2 linked regions of the Bosea vaviloviae genome follow. The protein of the gene in region 1 interacts with the protein of each later gene in a pairwise test. Links are inferred from orthologs where the notes say so. Each region holds a gene or a part of one and is shown on either strand. Other genes may lie near its edges.

Evidence for each region.
Region 2: the proteins of paaX (region 1) and BHK69_RS26795 interact in binary tests that used the Escherichia coli proteins (3 or more experiments, as listed by UniProt). The link is inferred for Bosea vaviloviae from one-to-one orthologs.

The regions. Positions count from the first base shown.
Region 1 is NZ_CP017147.1:6,337,977-6,352,080, forward strand. What follows is about bases 783-3,632. They hold paaX (phenylacetic acid degradation operon negative regulatory protein PaaX), read right to left. Parts: upstream 2,718-3,632; coding sequence 1,848-2,717; downstream 783-1,847. Other genes in these bases: paaA (1,2-phenylacetyl-CoA epoxidase subunit PaaA), read right to left, coding at 783-1,728; BHK69_RS29440 (TetR/AcrR family transcriptional regulator), read right to left, coding at 2,774-3,433. Outside these bases: 1,2-phenylacetyl-CoA epoxidase subunit PaaC, read right to left, coding at 1-363; 1,2-phenylacetyl-CoA epoxidase subunit PaaB, read right to left, coding at 374-661; more of paaA, read right to left, coding at 739-782; BHK69_RS29445 (ABC transporter substrate-binding protein), read left to right, coding at 3,730-4,905; BHK69_RS29450 (branched-chain amino acid ABC transporter permease), read left to right, coding at 5,093-5,965; BHK69_RS29455 (branched-chain amino acid ABC transporter permease), read left to right, coding at 5,965-6,912; BHK69_RS29460 (ABC transporter ATP-binding protein), read left to right, coding at 6,909-7,697; BHK69_RS29465 (ABC transporter ATP-binding protein), read left to right, coding at 7,684-8,385; BHK69_RS29470 (GntR family transcriptional regulator), read left to right, coding at 8,652-9,302; BHK69_RS29475 (alpha/beta hydrolase), read left to right, coding at 9,302-10,288; BHK69_RS29480 (ABC transporter substrate-binding protein), read left to right, coding at 10,261-11,493; BHK69_RS29485 (carbohydrate ABC transporter permease), read left to right, coding at 11,612-12,469; BHK69_RS29490 (carbohydrate ABC transporter permease), read left to right, coding at 12,466-13,302; BHK69_RS29495 (sugar phosphate isomerase/epimerase family protein), read left to right, coding at 13,302-14,104. UniProt on the Escherichia coli protein: Negative regulator of the paaZ and paaABCDEFGHIJK catabolic operons. Binds the consensus sequence 5'-WWTRTGATTCGYGWT-3'. Binding of PaaX is specifically inhibited by phenylacetyl-coenzyme A (PA-CoA).
Region 2 is NZ_CP017147.1:5,788,664-5,802,794, reverse strand. What follows is about bases 5,998-8,874. They hold BHK69_RS26795 (ATP-binding protein), read right to left. Parts: upstream 8,165-8,874; coding sequence 6,830-8,164; downstream 5,998-6,829. Other genes in these bases: BHK69_RS26790 (response regulator), read right to left, coding at 8,284-8,874; BHK69_RS32395 (hypothetical protein), read left to right, coding at 5,998-6,641. Also shown: BHK69_RS26835 (tRNA-binding protein), read left to right, coding at 1-94; BHK69_RS26830 (GNAT family N-acetyltransferase), read left to right, coding at 125-658; BHK69_RS26825 (pyridoxamine 5'-phosphate oxidase family protein), read right to left, coding at 872-1,783; BHK69_RS26820 (glutathione S-transferase), read right to left, coding at 1,789-2,412; BHK69_RS26815 (LysR family transcriptional regulator), read left to right, coding at 2,530-3,438; BHK69_RS26810 (alpha/beta hydrolase), read right to left, coding at 3,460-4,134; BHK69_RS26805 (transcriptional regulator GcvA), read right to left, coding at 4,280-5,203; BHK69_RS26800 (DUF1127 domain-containing protein), read left to right, coding at 5,308-5,532; more of BHK69_RS32395, read left to right, coding at 5,910-5,997; more of BHK69_RS26790, read right to left, coding at 8,875-9,012; BHK69_RS26785 (MarR family winged helix-turn-helix transcriptional regulator), read right to left, coding at 9,133-9,651; BHK69_RS26780 (branched-chain amino acid aminotransferase), read left to right, coding at 9,842-10,729; BHK69_RS26775 (DUF1176 domain-containing protein), read right to left, coding at 10,922-12,016; BHK69_RS26770 (DUF1176 domain-containing protein), read right to left, coding at 12,013-13,083; BHK69_RS26765 (molybdenum cofactor biosynthesis protein MoaE), read right to left, coding at 13,088-13,543; moaD (molybdopterin converting factor subunit 1), read right to left, coding at 13,663-13,914; pgsA (CDP-diacylglycerol--glycerol-3-phosphate 3-phosphatidyltransferase), read right to left, coding at 13,941-14,131. UniProt on the Escherichia coli protein: Histidine kinase member of the two-component regulatory system CpxA/CpxR which responds to envelope stress response by activating expression of downstream genes including cpxP, degP, dsbA and ppiA.

The sequences.
Region 1 (14,104 bases):
CATGGCCCGCCACCACGGATCGATGAAGGCTGCGTAGAGGAACTGGCGCAGCATGGTCTGGGCGAAATCGCCGTTGGGCTGCTCGACCAGGAGGAGATTGCCGTAGCCGCGCACGTCGCGCAGATAGGCATAGGCGTCCTCGTCGCGGCCGGCGGCTTCGACCTTGGCCGCATGGGCGTAGAGCGAGCGGGCCTGCCCGATCAGGTCGAGGCCCATATTGGCCAGCGCCATGTCCTCTTCCATCATCGGTGCGTGGCCGCACCATTCCGAGAGGCGATGGCCCAGGATCAGGGCGTCGTCGGCGCGCCGCAGGGTGTAGCGCAGCAGCGGCGTGTCGGAGACGGAAATCGATGCGACGGGCATGGCGATATCCTCACATATGCCCGACATCGTCGGGCACTTCGTAGAAGGTCGGATGCCGGTAGATCTTCGTCTCGGCCGGCTCGAACATCATGCCGGCATCGCTCGGGTCCGAAGCGATGATGGCGGTCGATGGCACGACCCAGATCGAGAGCCCCTCGCCGCGGCGCGTATAGACGTCGCGCGCCGCCTGGAGCGCCAGCGTAGCATCTGCGGCATGAAGCGAGCCGACATGCTTGTGCGCGAGCCCGTTACGGCTGCGGATGAAGACCTCCCAGAGCGGCATCATCGGTCCGGCCATGCGTCATCTCCCTTGCCGCGCTGCCTTTGCCGGCGCGCTTTCTATTGTGTTTGCCTCAGTCCGCCGGCAGCGCCCGCTCAGGCGGCGAGCGCCTTGCCGCGCTGCTTCTGCGCGTAAGCGAGCGCCGCTTCGCGCACCCACTCGCCTTCGTCATGGGCCTTGCGCCGCGCCGCCAGCCGTTCCCGATTGCACGGGCCGTTGCCGGCGATCACCTGCTTGAACTCGTCCCAGTCAATCTCGCCATAGCGCCAGTGCCCGCTCTCCTCATCCAGGCGAAGCTCCGGGTCAGGCAGCGAAAGCCCGAGAATCCGCGCCTGGGGCACGGTGGCATCGACGAATTTCTGGCGCAGCTCGTCATTGGAGAAGCGCTTGATCTTCCACAGTGTCGAGGTGTCGGAGTGCAGGCTGGCGGCATCGGGCGGCCCGAACATCATCAGGCAGGGCCACCACCAGCGATTGAGCGCATCCTGCGCCATCTCCTTCTGCTCGGGCGTGCCGCGCGACAGCGTCAGCATGATCTCGTAGCCCTGGCGCTGGTGGAAGGATTCCTCCTTGCAGACCCGGATCATGGCGCGCGCGTAAGGGCCATAGGAACAGCGGCAGAGCGGGATCTGGTTCATGATCGCCGCGCCGTCGACGAGCCAGCCGATCGCCCCGATATCGGCCCAGGTCAGCGTCGGATAGTTGAAGATCGAGGAGTACTTGGCCTTGCCGCTCAGAAGCTGGTCGACGAGTTCCTCGCGCGACGAACCGAGCGTCTCGGCGGCGGCATAGAGATAGAGGCCATGGCCGCACTCGTCCTGGACTTTCGCCAGCAGGGCGGCCTTGCGGCGCAGCGACGGCGCCCGCGTCAGCCAATTGCCCTCCGGCAGCATGCCGACGATCTCGGAATGGGCGTGCTGCGAGATCTGGCGGGTCAAGGTCCGGCGATAGGCCGCCGGCATCCAGTCGTTCGGCTCGATCCGCTCCTCGGCATCGACCCTGGCCTGAAACCGGGCCGCGAGACCGGCATCCTCGAGCTGGCGTTCGCCGGAATCGGGATTGGTGTTGAGGGCCTGCGTATACATGCGCTCCTCCTTTTTTCTCGTTGGTCCAATTTATATGTGACAGAAAAATCAAAGTCAATAATTTCTTGTAACATATTATAGCGCGGCGAGGCGAGCGTGCAGGCGCCGACGCCCGGGCCTCAGGTCATGAACCGGCTCTCGAGCGCGCTCGAGCGCGGCAGCGGCTCGCCGCTCTCATTGCTGGCGTTCTGGTCGAGCCAGCGTTCCGAGCTGGGCAGCACCTGGCGGTAGATCGCGGCGCACAGGCTGCGCGCCGACGCGCCTGGCCAGTCCTCCGGCAGGATATCGGCAGGCAGGACGGGATCGCGCAACACGACCCGGCGGTATTCGTGAATCAGCAGGATGCGGGCGACGAGCGCATCGAGATCGGACAGGCGAATGCCGCCCTCGAGGCCGGTCGCGAGCGGCTCGAACGCAGCCTGGAAACGGCGATAGGCTTCGGCGATGGCGTCGAGAGGCCAGCTCCTCGCCGCAAGCGCCCGATTGGTGGAAAGGTCCCCGCCCGCCTCGAAGCGCAGCGCGCCGTTTGCCAGCTCCGGCAGCGCAGCGCCGGCTGGCGCAAGCCAGAGACCGGGCGAGGCGATTCCGAAACCCGCGGTCTCCATCGCCGCCTTCGTGCCCTCGCGGTCGGCGCCGCCATCGAACAGCGCCACGTCGAAACGCCCCGGCCAAGGCGGCGAATGCAGCGTGTAGATCTGCTCCGACGCGTGCCGGAAAGTGTCGCGCCCCTTATCGGCCAGTCTGTAGAAGCTGTTGCGGCCGACCTTGATGCGCTCCAGCCAGCCATCGGTCGCCAACCGGGACATCGCCGTACGGACAAGCCCGTCGGATAGCCCCATCGCCCGGAAGAAGGCGAGCAAGGTGCCGAGCCAGACGCAGCCGCCGCGCGGCACGATCGCGTCGCCATAGATGGTGATGATGATCGACCAGGTCCGCGAAGGCTCGCCGCGAAGATGGTCGAGGATCGGGTCGAGTGTGGCGCGGGACATCGGCGATCAGTAGCGCCCGGCGCCACAACCGCAAGCGGCAGGGCAGATAATCTGCATCACGCCCCACGCTTGGCGGATGCAGCTTGACGCCGAAGCGGCCTGGCATCTGCCGGCGCCACGGCCTCTGCCGCAACCGCAGCTCCGGCGGTGATGAGCTGCGAGGCCATCAACGCATATTGCTGTCGCGACAGGCCCTTGCCCTCGCGGAACCAGAGATAGTGCCAGTTCAGCATGCCGAACAGGGACATGGTCAGCGGCTTGAGCAGGGGCCCATGTCCCACCGCCGGAACCGTCTCGGCGATCGCGTCGGCAAAGATCGCCACGAGCTGGCGCTCCAGCGCGCGCAATGTCTCCTGCCGGTCGTCGCTCAGGAATTTGAGATTGGCGATCTGCACCTGATGCTGGGCGTCGGCGTCGCGATAGGCTTCCAACAGGGCGGCAGACAGGGCGTAGAGGCGCTCCTGCGGATCTTTCGCCGAACGAGCCGCTTCCTCGACGGCGGCCACCAGATCGTTGAGATGGTCGAACAGGATGTCGAACAGCACCGCGACCTTGTCGGGGTAATAGTGGTAAAGCAGCGCCTTGGAAGCCCCGCAAGCCTCCGCGATCATCGTGATCGAGGTTCCCGAATAGCCGTACTGGGCGAAGAGCTCAGCCGCGCGGTGCAGGATCGTTTGCCGCTTGGCGTCGTAGTCTTGTGCGCGGGTGCGAGCCATTGCGTGTCGTGTTCCTGTGTCGTCGCTTCCAGCGCAGCCCTGTTCGCCGGACTTGATACCGAGGGTCCCGCCTTACGCTTTCCAGCTTGCATAATCGGTCCCGTCGCTTCTGAATATCAAAGACTGTCCGACTGGTCGATCAATGATACGCGCAAATCCCGCTTTTAAGATTGACCAATCGGCCGGTTAATTTTAGCTTGCTACCGTATCGGCATCAGCTACGATGTCGATGGGAATAAAATGGCGGGCCAACCGCCGCGCTTGATCCAGCTCAGGCCTTCTTGGAGGAACGCCCCATGACGAAATCCGCCTTCGGACGGCAGTCCTTGCGCGCGTCCGCGCTGCAAGCCCTTGCTGTCACAACCTTGCTGTCGCTGCCGGCTCTTGCCGCCGATCCGATCAAGATCGGCGCCGTCCTTTCCGCAAGCGGCCCTGCAGCTTTCCTCGGCGACCCGGAGGCGAAGACCCTCAAGATCTATGTCGAGGAGCTGAACAAGAAGGGCGGCGTGCTCGGCCGCCAGATCGAGCTCGTGCTTTATGACGATGGTGGCGACGCCAACAAGGCGCGCACCTTCGCGACGCGGCTGATCGAGGACGACAAGGTCGTCGCCATGGTCGGCGGTTCCACGACGGGCACGACCATGGCGATGATCCCGGTCTTCGAGGACGCCAAGGTGCCGTTCGTCTCCGTCGCCGGCGCGATCGAGATCATCGAGCCCGTGCGCAGCTTCGTGTTCAAGACGCCGCATACCGACAAGACCGCCTGCGAAAAGATCTTCGAGGACATGAAGGCGCGCAGCCTGACCAAGGTCGGCATGATCTCGGGCACCGACGGCTTCGGCAAGTCGATGCGCACCCAGTGCCTGCGGGTCGTGAAGGATTATGGCATCACGATCGTGGCCGATGAGAGTTATGGCGCGACCGATTCCGACATGACGCCGCAGCTCAACAAGATCAAGAACACCGCCGGACTCCAGGCGGTGGTCAACCCCGGCTTCGGCCAGGGCCCGGCGATCGTGACGCGCAATTACGGCCAGCTCAGCATCGGGCTGCCGCTCTACCAGAGCCATGGCGTCGCCTCGAAGAGCTTCATCGATCTCGCCGGCCCCGCCGCTGAAGGCATAAGGCTGCCGGCCCCTGCCCTGCTCGTCGCCGACAAGCTCACTGATGCCGACAAGCAGAAGGCGGTGGTGACCGCCTATAAGACATCCTACGAGAAGGCCGTCGGCCAGCCCGTCTCCACTTTCGGCGGCTATGCCTTCGACGGCATTCAACTCGTGGTCGAGGCGATCCAGAAGGCCAAGGGCACCGACCCGCAGAAGATCCGCGACGCGCTGGAAGCCACCAAGGGCTATGTCGGCGTCACCGGAATCTACACGATGTCGGCGACCGACCATCTCGGGCTGGGCACCGAGTCCTTCCGGATGCTGGAAGTCCGGAACGGCGGCTGGGTCGAGGTCGGCGCGCGCTGAGGCGCAGCCGATCTGGTCACCCCTTTCCCCGGCCGGGGCATAGCCCCGGCACTCAGCCCCGGCGCCAGAGCAATCTCCGATCCAACTGGATCGTTCAATAGCTCTAGCCCTTTGTTTTAACGCGTTTTCTTCATGCGAACCGGATTCCACTTCGCTTGAAAACGCTCCAGCGCATGTGCGAGACGCCATGGCCGAATTCCTGCAACTGCTCTTCTCAGGCCTGACGGTCGGCGCGGTCTACGCCCTCGTCGCGCTCGGCTTCACGCTGATCTACAACGCCTCCGACGTGATCAATTTCGCCCAGGGCGACTTCGTCATGATCGGCGGCATGGGCACGGTGTTTCTGGCAGCTTCTGGCCTCTCCCTGCCGCTCGCCGCCTTCATCGCGATCCTGGCGGCGGTGGCCGTCGGATTGCTGCTGCATCGCCTGGCGATCGAGCCGGCGCGCGGCGCTTCACCGGTCGCGCTGATCATGATCACGATCGGCGCCTCGATCTTCATCAAGGGCGTCGCCCAGGTCGTCTTCGACAAGCAGTTCCACTCGCTGCCCGCCTTCACCGGCTCTGACCCGATCGCTCTCGGCGGCGCGACCATCCTGCCGCAGAGCCTCTGGGTCGTCGGTGGTGCGATCGTGCTGTTTGTCGCGCTTTATCTCTTCCTGGAACGGACGCTGCTCGGCAAGGCGGTGCTCGCCACTGCCGCCAACCGGCTGGCGGCGCGTCTGGTCGGGATCAACGTCAAGGTCATCCTCGCGCTCGCCTTCGGCGTCTCCGCCGCCATCGGCGCGATCGCCGGCGTCCTCGTGACGCCGATCACGCTGACGCGCTACGATATCGGCACCTTGTTCGCGCTGAAGGGCTTCGCCGCCGCGATGGTGGGCGGCATGGGCCATCCGCTCGGCGCCGTGGTCGGCGGCGTCCTGATCGGCCTGATGGAAGCCTTTGGAGCAGGCTATATCAGCTCGACCTATAAGGACGGCGTCGCCTTCCTCGCCATCCTTCTGGTGCTGTTCTTCATGCCGCGCGGCCTGTTCGGCGGCGGCAGCGTGGAGCGCGTCTGATGCTCAAGGGCGCATTGCAGTCGCGCTGGGCGACGCTCGCTGTCCTGGCGCTGGTGATGGCGGTGGTGCCGCTGATCGCCCCGTCAGCCTTCTATCTGCGCGTGGCGGCGCTGGTCTGGATTTTCGCTCTGGCCGCGCTCGGGCTGACGATCCTGATGGGTTATGCCGGGCAGGTCAGCCTCGGTCATGCCGGCTTTCTCGGCATCGGCGCCTATGGCGTGGCGATCGGCCCGACCCATCTCGGCCTCTCGCCGCTGTTGTCGCTGGCTCTGGCGGCAGTGCTGTCGGGCGTCATTGCCTATCTCGTCGGACGTCCGATCCTGCGGCTGAAGGGCTATTACCTCGCCATCGCGACGCTCGGCTTCGGCCTCATCCTGGCGTTGATCTTCCAGAGCGAGAGCGCGGTCACCGGCGGACCCGACGGCATGGCGGTGGCGCGTCTCACGGTGTTCGGCTGGCGCATCACTGGGGCCACGCAATGGTACTGGGTCAACGCCGGCGTGCTGCTCGTCGGAGCCTGGATCGCGCTCAACATCGCCGATAGCCCGTCCGGCCGAGCGCTGCGCGCCTTGCACGACAGTGAGGTCGCGGCAGCGGGCGCAGGCGTCGATGTCGCAGCCAAGAAGCTCGCCGCCTTCGTAGCCGCCGCCGTCTATGCTGCCATAGCCGGTGGGCTGCTTGCCTGCATGAACGGCCTGATCACGCCCGATGCCGCGAGCTTCATGCACTCGGTCGAGTTCGTCGCGATGGTGATCATCGGCGGTCTCGGTTCCGTTCTCGGCGCGGTCGTCGGTGCGGCGTTCCTGATCGTTCTGCCGCAGGCGCTGACCTCCTTGCAGGAATACGAGCAGGCCGTGCTTGGCCTGCTGATCATGGTCTTCATGATCGTGCTGCCGACGGGGATTGTGCCGTCGCTGCGCAACTGGCTTGCGGAGCGCTTGTCATGAGCCTGCTCAGCGTCTCCGATCTCGGCATCAGCTTCGGCGGTGTCGTCGCCGTGGATGGCGTCGGCTTTTCGGTCTCGCCGGGCGAGGTGTTTTCCATCATCGGCCCCAACGGCGCCGGCAAGACCACCTTGTTCAATCTCGTCACGGGAATCTATCGCCCACAAAGGGGCGATGTGCAGCTCGACGGGCAGTCGATCATCGGACTCTCCCCGCATCTCCTGGTGCGGCGCGGCATGGCGCGGACCTTCCAGAACCTGCAGATCTTTTTCCGGATGACGACAATCGAGAACGTCATGGTCGGTCGCCATCTCACCGAGCGCTCGTCGTTCCTGTCGGACCTTCTCGGCCTGCCCAATGTCGCCAGGCAGAACCGTCTGACGCGCGCCGCCGCCTTCGCCTTGCTGGAGCGTGTCGGTCTTGCCGCCCACGCCGACACGAATGCCGGCTCGCTGCCCTATGGCGCGCTCAAGCGCCTGGAGATCGCGCGGGCGCTCGCCGCCGAACCGAAGGTGCTCCTGCTCGACGAACCGGCCGCCGGCTGCAACGCGATCGAAACCGAGGCGATCGATGCGCTGATCGTCGAGATCGCCCGGTCAGGCGCTGCCGTCGTCCTGATCGAGCACGACATGAAGCTGGTGATGAAGATTTCCGACCGGATCCTGGTTCTGGCGCAAGGCCGCCCTCTCGCGGAAGGGACGCCGCGCATGATTCGCGACGATCCGGCGGTGATCGCGGCCTATCTCGGCGATCACGGCAGCAGGGAGGCCGATCGTGCTCACGGTTGAGGGCTTGTCCTCGGCCTATGGCCGAATCACGGTTTTGCATGAGGTCAGCCTGACCGTGGCGCAGGGCGAGATCGTCGCGCTGGTCGGCTCGAACGGCGCCGGCAAGACGACGCTGCTGCGGACGATCTCCGGCGTTCAGCCGCTGACGCAAGGACGCATCCTGTTCGATGGGCGGCCGATCGAGCGCATGCCCGCCCACACCCGTGTCGGGCTCGGCATCGCGCAGTCGCCCGAGGGGCGGCAGGTCTTTGGCCCGCTCAGCGTCGAGGACAATCTGCGCCTGGGCGCCTTCCGCAGACAGGATGCCGGGCTCGCGGAGCGGCTGGCGCAGGCCTATGCGATGTTCCCGATCCTCAAGGACAAGCGCGCCATACCGGCGATGAGCCTGTCGGGCGGGCAGCAGCAGATGCTCGCGATCGCTCGCGCCCTGATGGCCGCGCCAAAATTACTCTTGCTCGACGAGCCGTCTCTGGGCCTCGCGCCGCTGCTGGTCGACCAGATCCTGAATGCCGTCGTCTCGCTGCGGGATCAGGGGATGACGATCCTCCTCGTGGAGCAGAATGCCTCGGCAGCGCTGGCCATCGCCGATCGCGGCTATGTGCTGGAAACCGGCAAAATGGTTCATCAAGGCGCCGCCCAGTCATTGCTGGCCGACCCCAAGATGCGGGCTGCCTATCTCGGGCTTTGAACGGGGTTTCCTGAAGCGTTTTCGAGCGAAGTGGTCGCCGGTTCGCGTGAAGAAAACGCGCAAGAACAAAAAGCAGGAGCTGCTGAACGATCCAATTGGATCGGAAACTGCTCCAGGCGGGCGTGGCAACTCCTCCCCTCGCCGTGGATGCCGCGATCGAGATCTAAGTCGTACGAGTTGATGAGCTCGCAATCGTCCGGGCGGTGAGCTGACATCGGCTTGCAGGTCGCTTGACATTGACGATGCATTTATCATTATCGATATTGATGAATGCGACCCTCCCCAGCCTGATCCGAAGGCCACGCGACGTGGTCTACGAGTCGCTGAAGCGACAGATCATGATCAATGATCTGCGCCCCGAGAGCGCTTTGACCGAACTCGGCATGGCGCGCGAGCATGGCTGCAGCCAAGGCACTATCCGTGAAGCCCTCTTCCGCCTGCAGGAGGACGGGCTCGTCACCCGCTCCGGCCATCGCGGCACCATGGTAACCCGGCTCGACCCCGAGGAGGCGGAGGAAATTCTGGCGTTGCGTCGCCGCATCGAACTCCGCGGCGCGTTGCGGGCGGTGCAGCATGTCGATAGCGCCAATCTGGAGCGTCTGCAGGCCATCCAGACCGATATGGACGCGGCCGCCGCAGCCGGCGACGAATATGCCCTGATCGCGCTGGACATGGCTTTCCACCTGACCATCTTCCGGCTCTCCGGGTTGGACGCGCTCGAGCAGATCCTGACCCGTTGCACGCTGCATTCGCATCGCTCGAAGCTCTGGGCGCCGGGCCATCGCCGCCCGCTGGTGGAGACAGCCGCTCGCCACCGGGAGCTGTTTGCATTGCTTGAGGCCCGCGACGGTGGCGGCTTGTCGCGGGCGATCGCGGAGCACATCGACACCATCGTCCTGCGCGACGGAGAAGCCTGATGCAGCCCTGGATCGATCCACAGATGGAGGCGATTCTGGAGCGCATGCGCAGCGGTCCGGCCTTCGATTTCCGCGCCGCACCGATCGCCGAGGCGCGCGCCACCGTCGATGCCGCGACACTGCCCTGGAGCGAAGGCGCTCCAGGCATCCCGGCGCGCGATCTTGCCATTCCCACTGCGGGCACTGCCATGCGCGCGAGGCTGTACCAACCCGAAGCCGCGCCGGTGTCCACCGTCATCATCTATGCCCATGGCGGTGGCTGGACCTTTGGCTCGGTCGAGACCCATGACGGCACCATGCGCCATCTCGCAGTGGAAGCAGGCTGCGCTGTCCTTGGCGTCGATTACAGGCTCGCGCCCGAACACCCCTTCCCCGCGCCGCTCGACGATCTCATGGCCGCCATCGCCTTCGTCGAGCAGGGCGGCCTGGGCGAAGCCATTCCCACCGGCGGAATCGCTATGGCAGGCGATTCCGCCGGCGCCAATCTGGCGCTTGCGGCACTGTTGCGCCGGCGCGACGAAGGCCTGCCGTCCCTCTCGGCCGCAGCGCTGTTCTATGGCTGCTACGAGCCCGATTTCTCGACACCGAGCCATGCGGCCTTCGGCGGTGGCGACTACCTGCTCACCAGCGCGAACATGCGCTGGTATTGGAACAACTTTCTCGGCGGCGAGCCCGATGGAACGGTGAGGCTCGCAGCTCCCGTCCGGTCGAATCTCGCGGGCCTGCCGCCGCTCTATCTCTCGGCCGCGGGGCTCGATCCCCTGCGTGACGACACGATCCGACTGGCGCGGCGCCTGAGCGAGGCGGGCGTCCCGTTCCGTTTCGACCATGTTCCCGGCGTCGTGCATGGCTGCCTGCGCATGAGCCGGGAACTCACTGCGGCCGCCGCCATGCTCGCGGCCGGCGGCCGATACCTGGCCGACCACCTCAACGATAAAAAAACCGGAGGAAACCAACCATGGAACGCAGGACTTTCATCAAGTTAGCGGGCGCAAGCGCACTGTCCATTCCCCTTGCCGCTCCTCTCGCCCGCCCCGCCATCGCTCAAGGCGCGACGACCGTGCGCTGGTGGTATCATTTCGACAATCCGCAGCATTCGCCAGCTGAACTCGTCGCCAAGTTCGAAGCCGAGAATCCCGGCATCAAGGTTCAGGCGGAGAGCATTCCCTGGGGCGGCGGCAACGACTACCAGACCCGCCTCTTCGCTGCGCTCGTCGCAGGCAACGGTCCCGATTGCGCCATGGTCCGTCTGTCCTGGGCCGCGCGCTTCCAGCAGATGAAGGCGCTTGCCCCGATCGACGACCTGATCGCCGGCTGGGCTGGGCGCAGCGACATCGCCGATAACATCTGGAAGCTCAACAAGGGCGCCGACGGCAAGCAATATTACCTGCCGCTGCAATATGTCGTGCTCTATCTCTACTACCGGCAGGATCTGTTCGAGCAGGCGGGCCTGAAACCGCCCGCGACCTTCGAGGATTTCCGTAGCGCGGCCAAGGCATTGACCAAGTCCGACCTCTCGGGCTTCGGCCTGCGCGGCGGCGCCGGCGGGTTCGACCATTGGGGGCCGTTCGTGCTCGGCGGCGGCGCCAGCTTCGAGAAGGGCGGCATGCTCAGCGAGAAAGCGCTCGCCGCCAATCGCTGGTTCGTCGATCTCACGCTCAAGGACAAGGTGGTGCCGGCCTCGGCGCCGACCGACAGCTTCCGCCAGATCGTCGATACCTTCAAAGCCGGCCGCACGGCCATGACCATCCACCATGTCGGCTCGGCGAACGAAATCGTGGGCGTGCTTGGCGACAAGGTCTCGGCCGTGCCGGTGCCGCGTGGCCCGGACGGCAAGGGCTGGACCTATTTCGGCGATGAATCCAACGCCGTCTTCGCCGCCAGCAAGGCGCGCGAGGCCGCCTTCAAATGGTGCGCCTTCCTCTCCATCGCGGAGAACAACGTGGTGCTCAACAAATTCACCGGACAATTGCCGATCGCGTCCTCGGCGGCAAAGGACTGGACGCTGCACCCCAAACGTTTCGTCGAGGCGAGCGCCGCCTCGCTGCCGATCGCAGCCTCGCTGCCCGATTCGCCCAAGACGCCGGACTTCATCGCCAGGATCTGGCCGGCCAATATGCAAAGAGCGCTGCTCGGTCAGATCCAGCCCGACGAGATGATGCGCGCCGTCGAGCAGCATTTCCATGGTTGACGGGACTGGCGGCGGCCGGACGGCCAGCCCCCGCCCCTTGCCCTCGTTTCGACAGGCTCGCATCGTGGCTTCGCTCACCACCATGGACAGACGCAGGCCGCCCCTTGGGCGCGGCTCGATGCCATTCTGGTTCCTGCTCCCGGCCATTCTGGTCACGGCAGGCGTCGTGCTCGTCCCCGTCGCGCAGACGGCCTGGCTCAGCCTGCAGGACTACCTGCTCTACGACCCCGACAATGCCCGCTTCATCGGGCTCGGCAATTTCGCCAAGATCGCCGGCGACGAGGTCTTCTGGATCTCGCTCGGCCAATCCTTCATCTGGATCATCGGCGTCGTCGGACTGCAATTCCTGCTTGGGCTCGCCGCGGCTTTGCTGCTCAACCAGAGCTTCTGGTGGCGCGGGCTGGCGCGGTCGCTCGTCATCATCCCCTGGGCGCTGCCGAGCGTCATCATCGGGTTGATGTGGACCTGGATGTACGACTTCAACCTCGGCGTCATCAACGACATCGCGATGCGCCTTGGCCTGATCGCGGCGCCGATCGCCTGGTTGGCGAGGCCCGACACCGCGCTCTACGCCATCATGCTGGCCCTGATCTGGCAGGGTTTCCCCTTCTTCGCCGTGACCATCCTGGCTGGCTTGCAGACCGTGCCGGCCGAGCTCTACGAAGCGGCCGAGATCGACGGCGCCACGCGGCCCCAACAACTCTTCCACGTGACCTTGCCCGCAATCGCCGACGTGATCGCCACCGCCCTGCTGCTGCGCACGATCTGGGTGGCGAATTCGCTCGACGTCATCCTGGTCATGACGGGTGGCGGGCCGGGCTACGCGACCCACACTTTGCCGCTCTACGCCTTCCTGCGCGCTTCGAGCAGCATGGAGTTCGGCTATGGCGCGGCGCTGGCGCTCATCCTCACCGCGATGCTGCTGGGGGTCGTCTTCCTCTATGTCCGGCAGGCCGCGAGGAGCATCGAGACATGATCGAGCGCCGCTCTCGCACCCGGCGCATTCTGGAGGTCGAGCTTCCCGTCCTCCTGATCGTTCTCTTCGCGCTTGGCCCCTATGGCTGGATGATCCTGACCTCGCTGAAACCTCAGGCGGAGCTCTCGACCTGGCCGCTGACCTATTGGCCGCGCGAGCCGACGCTGCAGCATTACAGCGACCTGATTGCACGCACGAACTTCGCCGGCAGCCTGGGCAACAGCCTGATCATCGCGATCGGCGCCAGCTTGCTTGGCCTCGGAGTCAGCATCCCGGCGGCCTATGCCTTCTCGCGCTTCCGTTTTCGCGGCCGCCAGGGCTTGCTGACCGGCTTCCTCGTCATCAACATGTTCCCGGTCGTGCTGCTCATCATCCCGCTCTTCCTGATGATGCGTCGACTCGGGCTGATCGACAGTTTTCTTGGCGTCATTCTCGGCCATTCGACCTTTTCGATCCCCTTCGCGATCTGGATGCTGACCAGCTATTTCAACGCGATCCCCAAGGACCTCGACGAAGCGGCGATGATCGACGGCGCCAGCCGCCTCCAGACCATCCGCCTCATCATCCTGCCGCTGCTGATGCCCGGCGTCGTCACCGCCGGCATTTACATCTTCATCACCTCCTGGAACGAATATCTCTTCGCCATGATGCTCTCGGGCCAGGCGGTGCGCACCGTCACGGTCGCGCTGCAGCTCTTCATCGGCGAATTCACCATCCAGTGGGGCCTTCTCACGGCTGGCGGCACGTTGATCGCGCTGCCGGTCACCTTCCTGTTTCTCCTGGTGCAAAGGCGGCTCGTGGGCGGACTCACGGCCGGAGCGGTGAAATCATGATGACGAATTCCATCGGGGTCATCTCGATGTTCTATGCGCGGCCCTTCGCGCGCGCGCATTTCGACTGCTTCCGGCGGATCAAACAGGCCGGAGCCGATGTCGTCGAGCTCCTGGTGCCCGAGCCGGGCGAGCTCGATCTCGGCGAGACCCGCGCCGCGATCAGGGACGCTGGCCTGTCCTGCGTGCTGGCCGCCCGGGTCAATTTAACCCGCGACCTCGCCAGCGCCGAGATCGGCGCGCACAAGGCCGGCATCGCCTATCTGGAAACTTGCGTCGATATCGCCGCCGCCTTGGGCGCGACCATCGTCGGCGGCCCACTCTATGGCGCTCCGCTGGTCTTTGCTGGTCGGGCGCCCGCCCCCGTCGATGAAAGCGAACGCAAACGCCGCATCGACGCCATCGTCGCGGGGCTCGCGCAAGCCGGCCGGCGCGCTGCCGATTCCGGCATCATGCTCGGCGTCGAGCCGCTCAACCGCTTCGAGACCGATATCTGCAACACGACCCGCCACGCGCTCGAAATCGTCGAGCGCGTCGGCAGCCCAGCTGTCGGCGTGATGCTCGACACCTTCCATATGAACATGGAGGAATTCGATCTCACTGATGCCATTCGCAGAGCCGGATCGCAGCTCGTGCATTTCCAGGCCAACGAGAACAACCGCGGCTTCGTCGGCTCCGGCCATATCGACTGGCCTGCGATCGCTCGAGCCCTGCGCGACATCGCCTATCGCGGGCCGATCGTGCTCGAACCCTTCCGACGCAGCGATGAGCAGGCCGGCACGCCGCTCGCCCAATGGCGCGCGCC
Region 2 (14,131 bases), 540 kb from region 1 along the record:
GGAGGTCCTGACGCTGGGCGTGCCGGACGCCGATGGCGAGGTCGTGCTGCTCGCGCCGACCCTGGCCGTGCCGGATGGCGGGCGGCTATTTTGAGCCTGCCGCGCGGTTCTGCCTGAACGGCCCATGTCGGAGCACTCGCAGCAGCATGAGGCGGTGGCCTCCCGCCGGTCCAGCCGCCTCGTGCTGCGTATCCCGCGGCCAGACGATCTCGATTTCTTGGTCGCGCTGTTCCAGCGGCCGGAGCTCGTTGCACATCGCCCGCACCCACGTCCAGATACGCCCGAGGCGAGCGCCGAGCGTCTGGCCCGCGACATCGCGCATTGGCGGCAGCATGGCTTCGGGCGTTGGGCGATCGAGCAATCGGGAGCGCTGATCGGTTTCGGTGGGCTGACGGTGAAGCCGGGCGTCGAGGGCCTCAACCTGTCCTATCATCTCGACCCCACCTCCTGGGGGCGAGGTTTTGCGTCCGAGTTCGTGGCGGAGGCTCTGGCGGTCGCGTTCGGTCCGCTGCGGGCAAGCCGCGTCATCGGGCTGGTGCGCCCAGCCAATCCGGCCTCGCGCCGCGTGCTCGAGAAATCCGGCTTCGTCTTCGAGCGCGAGATCATGCTCGACGGTGCATCGACGCAGCAATTGGCGCGGTATCCGCAGACGGATTGAGGCGGGCGATGGCGCCGAGTCCGATGATTCTCGCCTGAGTCATTCCGGGGCAGGCTGCAGGCCTGAGCCCGGAACCCAGAACCGCAGGTGGTTACGATATAAGTGCGGCCGATGACGCTGCTCGATTCCCAGCTCCGTCGGTTCTGGGTTCCGGGCTCGACCCTGCGGGTCGCCCCGGAATGACGGCGGCGGTTCCGGTCCAGCCATCGCGCTCTAAGCCCAAACACCGGTCGCAAGCGTGGTCGCGGCCGGCTCGGGCGACGACCATTGCAGCGGCAGCGCTGCGCGGCGCCGCCAGCCACTGGCGACATGCAGGCGCCAGATCCGCTCGGCGCCGCTCAACCGTGCGACCTCGGGGCCCGACCAGACGATCTCGACGCGGCCCTGAAGCTGCAGCACTGCGCCGTTCTCGAAATCGATGAAGAGCAGGGAGGCGCGGGGATCGCGCAGCAGATTGCCGAGCGTGTTGAAATAGTTGTTGCCGGCGAAATCCGGCACGCTCAGCACCTCGCCATCGATGCCGACGAAGCCCGGTCTGCCGCCGCGATGCGAGATGTCGAGGCCGCCAAGCTTGCGCGCCTCGCTCGTGCTGGCGACGAAGAAGGTGTCGGAACGGCCGATCAAGCCGCGCGCCGCGTCGTCGAGCCGCGCGATCGGCTCGAACGAGCCGCTGCCGACAGGCGCGACTGGCTGCGGCGTCCGGGCCTGGATGTATTTCGCGCAATTGCCGAAGCTCTGCGCTACCGCGACAGAGAAGCCGCCGGTGTCGCGCGCCGTGATCAGGCCATTGGCGCGGTTGCGCCGGCGCGTCGGGAATTCGAGGCCGAGCAGGCCGATCGGCTGGCCCGGCTTGAGATGAAGGGCGGCGGGATCATCCGAAGGGGGGAGGGCGCGGATCGAGAGCGTCGTCGGCGTCGGGCTGCGGACGAAACCGGGTTCGCCGCTCAGCACGGTTGCGATCGGATGCCCCGCCTCGTCGCTAAGCGCGGCGAAAAGCAGCGGCAGCTGTCCGAAGAAGATGCGGTGCTGTTCCGGCATGAGGTCGCGGATGCCGGCGCCGCGCGAGCCGGTTCCGGCAAGGGCTTGCGCCTCAAGCTCACCTGGATGGAAGGGCGTGCCGTCCATGGCGTTCAACTCGCCTGGGGCAAGGGCGAGGCGGGCATCGCCTTGAAGAAGGGCAGCGCCTCGATCCGGGCAATCCAGCCCCTCAAGGCGGGATAGGGCGCCAGCGATATGCCGCCTTCCGGCGCATGCGCGACATAGGAGAAGCAGGCGAGGTCGGCGAGGGTGGCGTGCTCGGCGGCGAGGAAGTCGCGCCCGGTCAGGTGCCCCTCCATGAAGCCGAGCAACTTGCTGGCGATACGGCCGGCGCGCGCGGGGTCATCGGCCACACCGAACTGCGCGATCAAGCGGGCGCTGCCCGGCCCGTGCATGACCTCGCCCGCGGCGATCGAGAGCCAGCGCTGCACTTGCGCCGCCGCGATCGGCTCCTCCGGCAGCCATTGGCTGCCCGCGCCATAGCGCTTGGCGAGATAGACCATGATCGCGTTGCTGTCGCAGAGCGTGAGCGTGCCATCCTGCAGCACCGGGATCTGCTGCAGCGGGTTCAGCTTGCGGAAGGCGTCGCTGCGGCGGATGTCGGCGGGCGCGGAGGCAAGCTCATGGGGCAGGCCGAGCGCCAGCAGCAGCAATTCGACGCGGTGGGCATGGCCGGAGAGCGGCGTGCCATGAAGAACGATCCGGGGCTGTGTCATAGGAATCTCGCTGAAGAACGGGAACCTCGCTGAAGAACGCCCGCAAGATGATCGTTCCAGCCATCGCGGGAAATCTGCTATCCATTGACTTCAGAATTTCATTAAGCGGAACAGTCCGTGGATCGTCTCGACGAACTCGCGATCTTCGTCGCCATCATCGATGCCGGCAGCCTTGCGGAGGCGGCGCGGCGCCTGCGTCGCTCGCGTCCCGCCGTGACACGCGCGCTCGCCGGGCTCGAGGAGCGCGTCGGCGCAAGGCTGATCGCCCGCACCACCCGCCAGCTCACGCCGACGGAGGCCGGGCAGGAACTGGCGGTCGCGGCGCGGCGCATGCTGGCGGATTACGAGGAGTCGCTGGGCGGGGTGGCGGCGGCGCCGGTTCGCGGCCTGCTGCGCGTGACCGCGCCGCTCGCCTTCGGGAGGAGGCATGTGACGCCGCTGGTCGCGGAGTTCCTCGATCTGCATCCCGAGCTGCAGGTCGAGCTCGTGCTGGCCGACCGCAATCTCGATCTCATCGAGGAGGATCTGCATGTCGCGCTCCGGGTCGGGGCACTGCCCAATTCGCGGCTGGTCGTGCGCAAGGTCGGCGAGGTCAGGCGCGTGCTGGTGGCGTCTCCGGCCTATCTGCAGCGCCGGCCGGCGCCCAAGCGCCTTGCCGACATCGCTGGGCACGATGTCATCGCCAATGTCGGCGCCGGCGGCGATCTGATCTGGCGTTTCGGGGGAGGGGGGCGGTCCTCGCGCATCGCGATCACGCCGCGCCTCATCATCAACGAGGTCGAGGCGGTGCTGATCGCGGCACGCGCCGGGCGCGGATTGGCACGGTTGCTGTCCTATCAGGCGGCCGACGATCTGGCTGCCGGTGTGCTCGTTCGCCTGCTGCCGGAATTCGAGCCGCCACCGTCACCGGTCCAGCTCGTGGTGCCCAGCGGCCAGCGCCTGGCGCCGAAGGTGCGCGCCTTCATCGATTTCGCGGCCTCGCGCCTGCTGCATCTGAGCGTCATCCGGCCCGAGCCCGGCCGCTGACGCAGTGACATCCGGAATGCTTCAGCGCAGCGATCCGGCAAAGCCGGTGATCGCGGAGACGACGGCGCCTTCGCGGCCGATGAAGCCGTGATAGGCTCGCGCCTGACAGGGATTGCCGGTCGAGGTGCCGCCATCGATCCAGACCGTCCTGGCGCGATTGCCGGCCCAAGCCTGGAAGGGCGCGACCGAGTCAGCCAGCGTCACGCGGCAGCTATCCTGGCGATGATGCACGACCAATGTCGGCGGCAGGCGCGCGGGATCGCCCAGCGTGGCGCGAACGTCGTCGAGCATCGACGAGACGAAGACCACGCCGTCGGGCCGCGACGCGAGCAGGCCTGGAATTTTGAGCGAACCCCGGCTCATCGCGACGACGATGACGCGCGGTGCGATGCTGCGCATGAGGTCGATGGCCTTGGTCGGGTCAGCGTCGCCATCGACGAGGATGCTGGCGATGCCGCTGCGGGCATAGGCGCCGCGCATGCGCACGATCCAGTTGCCTTGCCGGGCGACATCGCCGCCGCTGCCGATGCCGACATAGCCGTCGCCGCCCGTCAGCAGGACGAGCCCGGCCCTGGCCTTGCCCGCCGGCTTGTTGAGCAAGGCCCGGCCACCGCCGAACAGGCCGCCGCCGAGTTCGACGACCTCTTCGGCCGAAGCGGCGCAGGGCAGCGCCAGCAGCGCCGTGAGCAGGAGCATCCTCATCGCCACCGTCATCCGTTCCCGCCTGTCTCCGCTCGGGAAGCCGTGGCCCGTTCACTGGGCGCCATGATGCGACGGGGTGGGGGCGGACGCTACTGCCATTCGGGGCGGCGGCCGTGGTGCGCCCGGCCGCTCGCGGCGATCAGCGCAGATCGGCGTGTTGGGCCGCCTCTTCGCGGATCCAGCTGCGGAACGCCGCGATTGCGGGCCGCTCTGCGGAGGCCTCGGGGCAGACCACATAATACTGGAAGGAGCTCTGCAGCTGTTGCGGAAACGGGCGGACGAGGCGCCCGGCGTCGAGATAGTCGCCGATCAGGGCGCTCGTCGCCAGGGCGATGCCCTGGCCGGAGGCCGCCGCCTGCAAGGCGAGGAAAGTGTGCGAGAAGCGCGGGCCGTGCATCGCGTCGATGTCATGGACGCCGACGAAGGCGAGCCATTTCGGCCAAGTGACGTAGTCCGGGATACCCTCCACGTGCTCGTGCAGCAAGGTGTGGTGGCGCAAATCCGAGGGCTGGCGCAGCGGGCGCGCGGGATCGTTGAGCAATGCTGCGTTGCAGACGGGGAAGAAACTCTCCGCCATCAGCAGCTCCGAGTGCAGGCCCTGATAGCCACCGGGACCGTAGCGGACCGCGACATCGACGTCCTCGCGCGCGAAATCGGTCAGGTGCAGCGAAACCGAGATGCGAACCTCGAGCTCGGGGTGGCGCTGCTTGAGCGAGCCGAGCCGCGGGATCAGCCAGCTCAGGGCGAAGCTCGGCATGGTGCTGACAGTCAGGACGTTCGACACATCGGGCCGCAGCGCCCGCGCCGTGGCCTCGTCGAGCTGGTCGAGCAATTGCGAGATCGAGGCGGCATAGCGCTGTCCGATGCCCGTCAGCGCGATGCCCTTGCTTGGCAGCCTGACGAAGAGAGGCCGCCGGAGCCAGGTTTCGAGCGTCTTCACCTGCTGGCCAACCGCGCTGGCGGTGACGGCGAGCTCGTCACCCGCCCGCTCATAGTTGAGGTGCCGCGCCGCAGCCTCGAAGGCGCGCAAGGAGGTGAGGGGCGGGAGTTGGCGCCGGGTCATCGCATGGCCAAGTTCTGCTTGGGCTGAAGCAAAGAACTTCTCATTTGCTTAGAGGCCCCGCAACCCCCAAATTACAGGCAGGAAATCTATCACAGGAGGCCGCCATGCCGGCCATGATCGCCACAGAAAATCTTGCCTTCGCCACACATCGCAGCGCGCACGGGCTCCACGGCCTGTTCCTGCGCCTGGAGGATTGGCTCACGGCGCGGGCCAGCGCGCGAGCGCTCTACCGCATGGACGATTCCGCGCTCTCGGACATCGCGCTGTCGCGCAGCGATGTGGAGCGGGTGAACGAGACCGCCCGTTGGGCGTTCTGGCGCCGCCGGTAGCAGCGGGTCAGCTTCATTCGCTAGAAATAGCAGATCGTCCCGGCTGCCGCCGGGACGATCTGCGTTTGCCGACAGGCTTCCGGAGGTGATTTGCCGGGGCCCATAGTCCCTATTTGCCTCTGGTCAGACGGGCAGCCGCACCGTCGCCCGCAATCCGCCCAGGCTCGAATCCGCCAGGATGATGTCGCCGCCATGGGCGCGCGCGATGTCGCGGGGAAGCCGTTGTCGAAGCTGCCGCATTTCTTGTGAGAGCTGGGCCCAGCAGCGCTTGTAGTAGAGGTGCAGATGGGCTCGATTGCAGGAGTTTTTTTGAGCCGATGCGGACGTTCGCGACGCACCGCACCGGATTAACGGTCGAGTGTAAGACACGGGCTAATGTGACCGCCACGATTGTTTGCAGTGATGGGCTGTCTGTGGTGACGACACTTTCTAGGCGACACATCGCACTAATCGTAGCAGCGGCCTTCATCCTCGTGATTTTTGCCGCGCTGCTAATGCCGCAGCCGATATGGCGCTACCGGCTCACTGTGGATGTAGATACCCCGGAGGGGATGCGTTCGGGCTCAGGTGTTATCCAAGTGAAGGTCGATCGAGGGCGGCGGAGAACAACCGCTGCTGGAGAGGCCGTGATGGTTGATCTTGGCAAGCGCGGGAGCTTTTTTGTGCTTCTGCGGTCTGAGCAAAATGCCGATAACGCAGTGTATATCTATTCGGCTGCCTTTCCAGGTCCTGCGCCGGGAACACCGGAGGGAATTAGCTTTTACCACGCGCTGCGAGCCGAAGCGAACGTTCCCGAGTCCGTGATGCCGATGTTCGTCAGACTTTACGATTTAAGCAATCCGCGATCACTTGCACGCGTTGAGAAAAGCAACCTGTCCGCTTCCTTCGGCAAGGGCGTAAATTTGAAAGCTGTGCGTATCGAAATGGTCTCTTCGGGAATACCGATAGGGCCTCTGGATCGACTGACCGGTACGCCTGTCACCAGAACGTTAAGATCAAAAATACCTTGGCTATCTGACTACCCAGAACCTCGTCTTGTTCCAGTGACAAATCCGTATGACTACGCACCGATGTCCAATTTGGTCCATGGCGACTTCAGTAAGTGGTGATCTTTTTTACGAGCGCGAATTTCCCTTCCCCACCGAGGCTGTGTGGAACGGAAGTGATTTGGTAGGCTTTTTGTAGCGATCCGAGGCTTGCATGGCACGCTTCATCGAAGGCGAGAACCTTAGGCCCACGCGCATCAGTCGAAATTGATGCACAATCGCACTTTCACAGCCTCCACTCAAAGCCGCCCCTACACGGGCAGCCGCACCGTCGCCCGCAATCCGCCCAGGCTCGAATCCGCCAGGATGATGTCGCCGCCATGGGCGCGGGCGATGTCGCGGGCGATCGCGAGGCCGAGCCCCGTGCCGCCGCTGTCGACATTGCGGGCCTCGTCCAGCCGGAAGAAGGGGCGGAAGACCTCCTCGCGCTGCTCGGGCGGGATGCCAGGGCCGTCATCCTCGACCACCACGATCAGATAACGCGCGTCATGCGTCGCACGGATGGCGATGCGGTCGCCGAAGCGAGCGGCGTTGGAGACGAGGTTAGTCAGCAAGCGGCGAAAGGCGTCGGGCCTGATCACCACGAGCGGGTCGCCGACGACCTCGAGTTCGGTCTGGTGGCCCTGCCTTTCCGCGTCGAATTTCAATTCCTCAAGCAGAGCGCGGATGTCGGTTTCGACCGGCGCTTCGCCGGCGTCGCCGCGTGCGAAGGCGAGATAGTCCTCAAGCATGCGGCTCATCTCGTCGACGTCTTTCTCAAGTGCGTCGATCTCGGTGGAGCGCTCAAGAAGTGCCAGCGAGAGCTTGAAGCGGGTCAGGATGGTGCGCAGGTCGTGGCTGACGCCGTTCAGCATCGTCGTGCGCTCGCCGATGGAGCGTTCGACGCGGCGCTTCATCTCGATGAAGGCGTTGCCGGCACGACGGACCTCGCGCGCGCCGCGCGGGCGGAACTCGGCGTCGCGGCCCTTGCCGAAGGCCTCCGCCGCATCGGCCAGCTTGAGGATCGGCCGGATCTGGTTGCGCAGGAACAAGACCGCAATCGTCAGCAGGATCAGCGAGGTGCCGAGCATCCAGAGCAGGAAGATATGGCTGTTCGAGGCATAGGCCGAGTTGCGCCGCGTCAGCACGCGCATCACGTTCTTGCCGAGCTTGATCCTGATTTCGATCAGGCTGGAGCGACCGACCGTGTCGAGCCAGAACGGCCGCGCCACCTGCTGGCTCAGCTCGGTCGAGAGCGCGTTGTCGAGCAGTGAGAAGAAGGGCCGCGGGCCCGGTGCCGGCAGGTCGGAATCGGGCAGGATATCGACATCCATGCCGAGCCTGTCGGCTGCGATACGCGACAGGATCGTGGTGTCGGCGTCCTGCGGATAGCTCTCATAGACGTCGATCAACATGGCGATGTCGGCCGAGACGGCCGAGGACAGGCGCTGCGTCACGGTCTGCCAATGCCGTTCCATGAAGACATAGGCGATGACGGATTGCAGCAATACGACCGGCGCGATGACGATGACGAGGGCGCGCGGATAGAGCCCCTTGGGCATGTAGCGCGCGATGCCGTGCAGCGGCCGGCCGGCGGCCTTCAACATCGGTTTCAGCGTGCTGTGCAGGCTGGCGCGCCAGCGTGCGCTCGCCGCCAGCGCCCGGTTCACGCCCAGCCCTGCCGCCCGGGTCAGGCGCGACCGGCGATCGGCGGGCTGCACGGGTGTCACGCGCGATCCGTCACGAGGCGATAGCCGACGCCGCGCACGGTCTGCAGATAGAGCGGATCGGCGGGGTCGCGCTCGACCTTGCGGCGCAGACGGTTCATCTGCACGTCGACGGTGCGGTCATTGGCGGCGCTGCCTTGGGCTGCGAGCTGTTCGCGCGGCACGACCTCGCCGGCGCGTTCGGCCAGTGCGGTCAGGATTTCGCGCTCGCGCTCGGTCAGGCGGATCATCTCCTCGCCCTTGTGAAGGTCGCCGCGCGCCAACCCGTAGACGAAGGGGCCGAAGCGGACGAAATCCGGGCGTGTCGCGGATTGCGCGGTATCGACGACGATCGTGCGCTTGAGGATGTTGCCGAGCCGCAGCAGCAATTCGCGCGGCTCGAAGGGCTTGGCGAGATAATCGTCGACGCCGAGTTCGAGCCCGTTGATGCGATCCTTGCTGTCGGCGCGCGCGGTCAGCATCAGGATCGGGATGGCGGAATCGGAGCGGAAGCGCTTGGCGAAATCGAAGCCGTTCTCGCCCGGCATCATGATGTCGAGCACGATGGCGTCGAAGACGAAGCTGGTCAGCCGCGTATCGGCCTCCGCAGCGCTGGCTGCGGTGGTGATGCGGTAACCATTGTCGCCGAGGAAGCGTCCCAGCAGATCGCGCAGGCGGCGGTCGTCATCGACCACAAGGATATGGGGCGCTTCGTCGGGGAGCGGTTGTCGCGCGCTGGCGGCGGCCATCGGCTGTTCACATCCTTGTTTTCGGGCCGGAGCGGCGTCCGGCATGCCGGCCAAGTCATCCTTCTGACACGCCATGGTGACGTTGGCGTGTTGCTGGCCGCATAGATTCAGTCGCCTCGCTCATCGCGGCTTGGCAAGGAATCCCAGCACTTTGTGGCGTTCCGATGCGTCGATCAACCCCGCGAGATAGCGTGCGACGATTGGGGCCGCCTCGGCACCGACGCCGTCGAGGGCGGCGTTGATGCGCTTGGCCTGCAATTGCACCAGGCTGAGCGCGAGTTTCTCGCCGGCTGGCGTGCTGTGGAGATGGCGCTGGCGCTTGTCCTGGACGCCGGTGCGCTGCTCAACATAGCCGGTCTCGACCAGTTCCTTGAGGACACGGTTCAGGCTCTGCTTGGTGATCTGCAGGATGTCGAGCAGCTCGGCGATGGTGAGGCCCGGCCGGCGCAGAACGAAATGCAGGACGCGATGATGGGCCCGCCCGAAGCCGTATTCGGACAGGATACGGTCGGGATCGCCGACGAAATCGCGATAGGCGAAGAACAGCAATTCGATCAAATCGAAGGGCACCTCTTCGGTCATTGCCGGGGCTTTGGCCGGGTCGATCGGTCGAGCGTGCGTGTCCGTCACCAGCAGCATCCCCGCTATACGTCAGTGATGTTGACATATCTCAGACGTAAGATTACCGGTCAAGCGTGCATGGCGACGGAATATGTCGCAATAGGCCGCCGTCGCGCATTTTTCGGTCCGGACTTGCGCGTTTTACGCCGTTGTGGCGGTGTTTGGCCGAACCGTATGTTCAAAATCGGATGTGCAAGAGGAGCACCCCATGTCAGTCATTCCTTTCGACCAGCGCGATGGCGTCATCTGGTTCGACGGCAAGCTCGTGCCGTGGAAGGACGCCAAGGTGCACGTACTGACCCATGGGTTGCATTACGGCTCCTGCGTGTTCGAGGGCGAGCGCTCCTATGACGGCGTCATCTACAAGGGCACCGAGCATTCGCAGCGCTTCCACAAATCGGCTGAGATCATGGATTTCACGATCCCCTACTCGGTCGCCGAGCTCGACGCCGCCAAATATCTCTGCCTGAAGGAAAACGGACTGAAGGACGCCTATATCCGCCCGGTCGCCTGGCGCGGCTCGGAGATGATGGCGGTGTCCGGCATGAACAACACGATCCATACCGCGATCGCGGTCTGGGAGTGGCCGAGCATGTTCGACATGGCGCAGAAGCTGAAGGGCGTGCGCCTCGACGTCGCGACCTATCGTCGGCCCGATCCGGCCTGCGCCCCGGTCCATGCCAAGGCGGCGGGCCTCTACATGATCTGCTCGCTGTCGAAGCATAAGGCCGAGCGCGCCGGCTATGCCGACGCGATGATGCTGGATTGGGAAGGCAATGTCGCCGAATGCACCGGCGCCAACATCTTCTTCATCAAGGACGGCGTGGTCCATACCCCGCTCGCCGACCGCTTCCTCAACGGCCTGACCCGCCAGTCGGTGATCGAGCAGTGCAAGAAGCGTGGCTTCGAGGTGGTCGAGCGTCGCATCCGCCCCGAGGAGTTGGAGAGCTTCAACGAGTGCTTCATCACCGGCTCTGCCGCCGAAGTGACGCTGGTCTCCGAGATCGGGCCCTACTCCTTCATCACCGGCAATATGGGCAAGGTGATCATGGAGGATTACTCGGCCGCGGTACGGCCGCAGTCCAAGGCGGCGTGAGCGGCCGGTCGCGACCCTCTGTCGTGATGCTCGCCCTCGTGGCGAGCATCACGACTTGACCAAGACCTGCGACCAGCCAAGACCTGCGACCAGCCAAGACCTGCGACCAGCCAAGACCTGCGACCAGCGAAGACGTGGATGGTCGGGACAAGCCCGACCATGACGGAGAGGCTCAGCCGTGGGGGCGCCGCGCTACTTGGCGGCCTTCACCTCGCTGCGCCAGAGCACCAGCCAGTCGTCGGGCAGCAGGCCCTGGCAGCGCGGCATCTCGGCGTAGGTCGTAAGCACGAAGTTCTTCCCGGTCCAGGCGTAGCCGCCCAGGCGGCCGCAATCGCCGGGGCCGCGCCCCTTTTCGAGAAAGGCGATCTGGCCGGTCGCCGGATCGTACTCGGCGTTGATGAGGCGGTTTCCGGTGGGTTTGCCCGGCTGCTGGAAGGCGAGCTTGCGCGCCTTGGCGACATCGCTGCCAGGCACGATCCAGTAGCTCGTGGTGTAGTTGTAGGCGCCGCCGAGGCAGGAGAGCATGACGAGCCGGCTCCTGCGGTCGATCTGGACGGCGCTGTCCATCCCGCGGGCCGGCTCGTTATCCTCGCAGGCATCGGGGTCTGTGCGCTGGAGCTGTTCACGCATCGCTGCGGCGAGCGCCTTTGCCTGTGCCTTCGTTGGCCCCCGTAGGGTTTTGGTCGGCACCGGCGTTACGATCGGCAGCGGGGCGGGCTGCGGGATGCGCGTGGGCGAAGTGTCCCCTTTGCGGATCAAGGCCGTCGGCGTCGAGAGCCGCCCCTGTCGCTCGTCCAGCCAGAGCATTGCGGCGACAGCACCGGCGAGCGGAATCTCGTAGCTGTCACGCGCCATCGTCGCGGTCATGGCGGTTGCCTTGCGCATCGCGGCAACCAGCGCCTCGATCTGCTCGGGCGTGAAGCGCACGCGACCGGTTTCGAGATCGGCGCGCTCGACCGTCAGTTTTGCGCCCGGCGAGGGAAAGGGTGCGCCGTCCACGGCAAGGTTGGCGACCAGCGGCAGTTCCGGCAGCGTGTCGGCCTTCAGCGTCAGTGTCAGGACCGGCGGCGCGGCCGGTCGGGCCTCGCGCTGGAGCATCAGCATGGCCGGAAAGCTCGCGCCGTCGACCGGAAGCGACAGGGCCGTGCAGCGCCCGAGATTGTCGCAACCGGCGAGCCATTCGCGGAAGGCTCCGCTGGTGGGTTCGGCCGCGCCGGCGGGCAAAGCGAGCAGGCCGCAAAGCAGCGCGAAGCCGAGATGGGCGTTCGCCCACGCCAGTCTGCTCATTTCGCCACCTTCACCTCGCTGTGGAACAGCGAGAGCCAGTCGTCGGGCGGCAGGCCCCGGCAGACCTCCATCCGGGTCAGCGACGTCAGCACGAAGGCCGATCCGGTCCAGGCGTAGTTGGCGGCGCTGCCGCAGTCGCCGACGCCACGGCCCTTGCCGTAATAGCTGAGCTGTCCCTTGTCCGGGTCGTATTCGGCGTTGACGAGAATGTTGCTCTTCTCGCCCGGGAAGGTGACAGGTTTCGCATTCGCGCCTGAATTGCCGGTCACGATCCAGTAGCCGGTCGCGGAATTATAGGCGCCGGTGCCACAGTGCAGCGCGACGAGCCTGCGATTGGCGTCGAGCGGCCAGATGCGGTCGGGCTCGCGGACCGGGCCGCTATTGTCGCAATCAGTCGCGCCGCCGGCCTTGACCTGGTCGCGCACCGCGCCGGTGATCGCCTGCACCGTCTTCGCATCGGGCTTCGGCAGCTTTGCCGTCGCCCGGGCGGTGATCACCGGCAGGGTCCGCGCCGGCTGCACGCGCGTGGCCGGCGCGTCGCCCTTGCGGATCAGGGCGTCGACCGTCCCGAGCCTTCCCTGCTGCTCATCGATCCAGATCATCGCCGCGACCGCGCCGGCGAGCGAGACGGCGAAACTCTTGCCCTCGAAGCGCACTGCAAGCTTCGTTGCCTTGCGCGCGGCCGCGAGCAGCGCCGCGATCTCCGCCTCGGGCAGTCCGACCTCGCCGACCTCTCCGTCCATCGAGAAGCCTTTGAACATGTGCCCTGCAGTCGGGAAAGGTGCGTCGTCCAGCGTCAGCTCGGTGGGGAAGCTCTCCTTCAGCTTCGCTTCGCGCAGGTTGAGCGTGAGCGTCGGCGCAGCCAATGCGCCGCCGATTCGCTCCAGCTTGAGATAGGCGATGCCGGGTGAGGCATCTTCTCCCGGAAAAGACAGCGCCACGCATTGGTTGAGGTTGTCGCAGCCGGCGATCCAGTCGCGAAACACCTTGCTGCGAAGCTCGGCCGTGCTGGCGGAAGTGTTCGGCAGAAGCAGCACTCCGATCAGCAGGCCCGGCCAGCGGCTCATCGTTTCACTCCCAGCGTTGGGCTGCCCTGTCGTCGGCATCCTTGGCCTCGACCCAGCCGCCAATCGTGCCGTCGAGCAGATGCTCGCGTTTCCAGAACGGCGCGCGGGTCTTGAGATAGTCCATCAGGAATTCGGCCGCCTCAAAAGCGGCGCGGCGATGGGCGGAAGCTGCAATCACCAGCACGATCTGCTCGCCCGGCGCGACCAGCCCATGGCGATGGATGGCAACGAGGCCCAAGAGCGGCCAGCGCCGCGTTGCCTCCTCAGCGACGCGGGCGATCTCGGCCTCGGCCATGCCGGGATAATGCTCGAGCTCGAGTGCCTTCAATCGCCCGCCCTCGTCGCGGCAGAGCCCGGAAAAGCTGACGACGGCGCCGATATCGCTGCGGCCGGCCGTGAGCGCCGCGATCTCGGCCGAGAGATCGAAATCCTCGCGCTGGATGCGGATGATGGGTGTCATCAACCCAAACCGTCATTGCGAGGAGGCGAAGCCAACGAAGCAATCCAGGGGCGGCAGTGCGCTACGCCCCCCTGGATTGCTTCGCTGCGCTCGCAATGACGGGGGAACGCGGCGGCCATCTATCCCCCCGTCATCGGGGGGAAGAAGGCGATTTCGCGGGCCCCGGTGATCGCCGCATCCGGTTTGACGTGATGGTGGTCGATCGCGGCGCGCACGATCGCCTCGTTCTCGAAAGCGGCCTCGTAGCCCTCGTCGCGGGTCTTCAGCCAGCGCACCAGATCGGCGATCGTCTCCGTGCCGGGGGGAGGCGCGACGGTCTCCTCGGACAGGCCGATGCGCTCGCGAACCCAGGCGAAATAGACCAGCTTCACAGTGCGAGCCTGGGTCAGTGCTTCGGTCATGGCGTGCGCGTATCCTCCTCGACGAGGTGGCGGATGCCGGCGTTGAAGTAATCCCAGCCGGTATAGATCGTCAGCCCCGCCGCGACCCAGAGCATGACGATGCCGATCTGCGTATTGTGAGGCAGCACCGTGTCGCCCGCGGGGCCGGCGACGAGGAAGCCGAGCGCCAGCAATTGCGCCGTGGTCT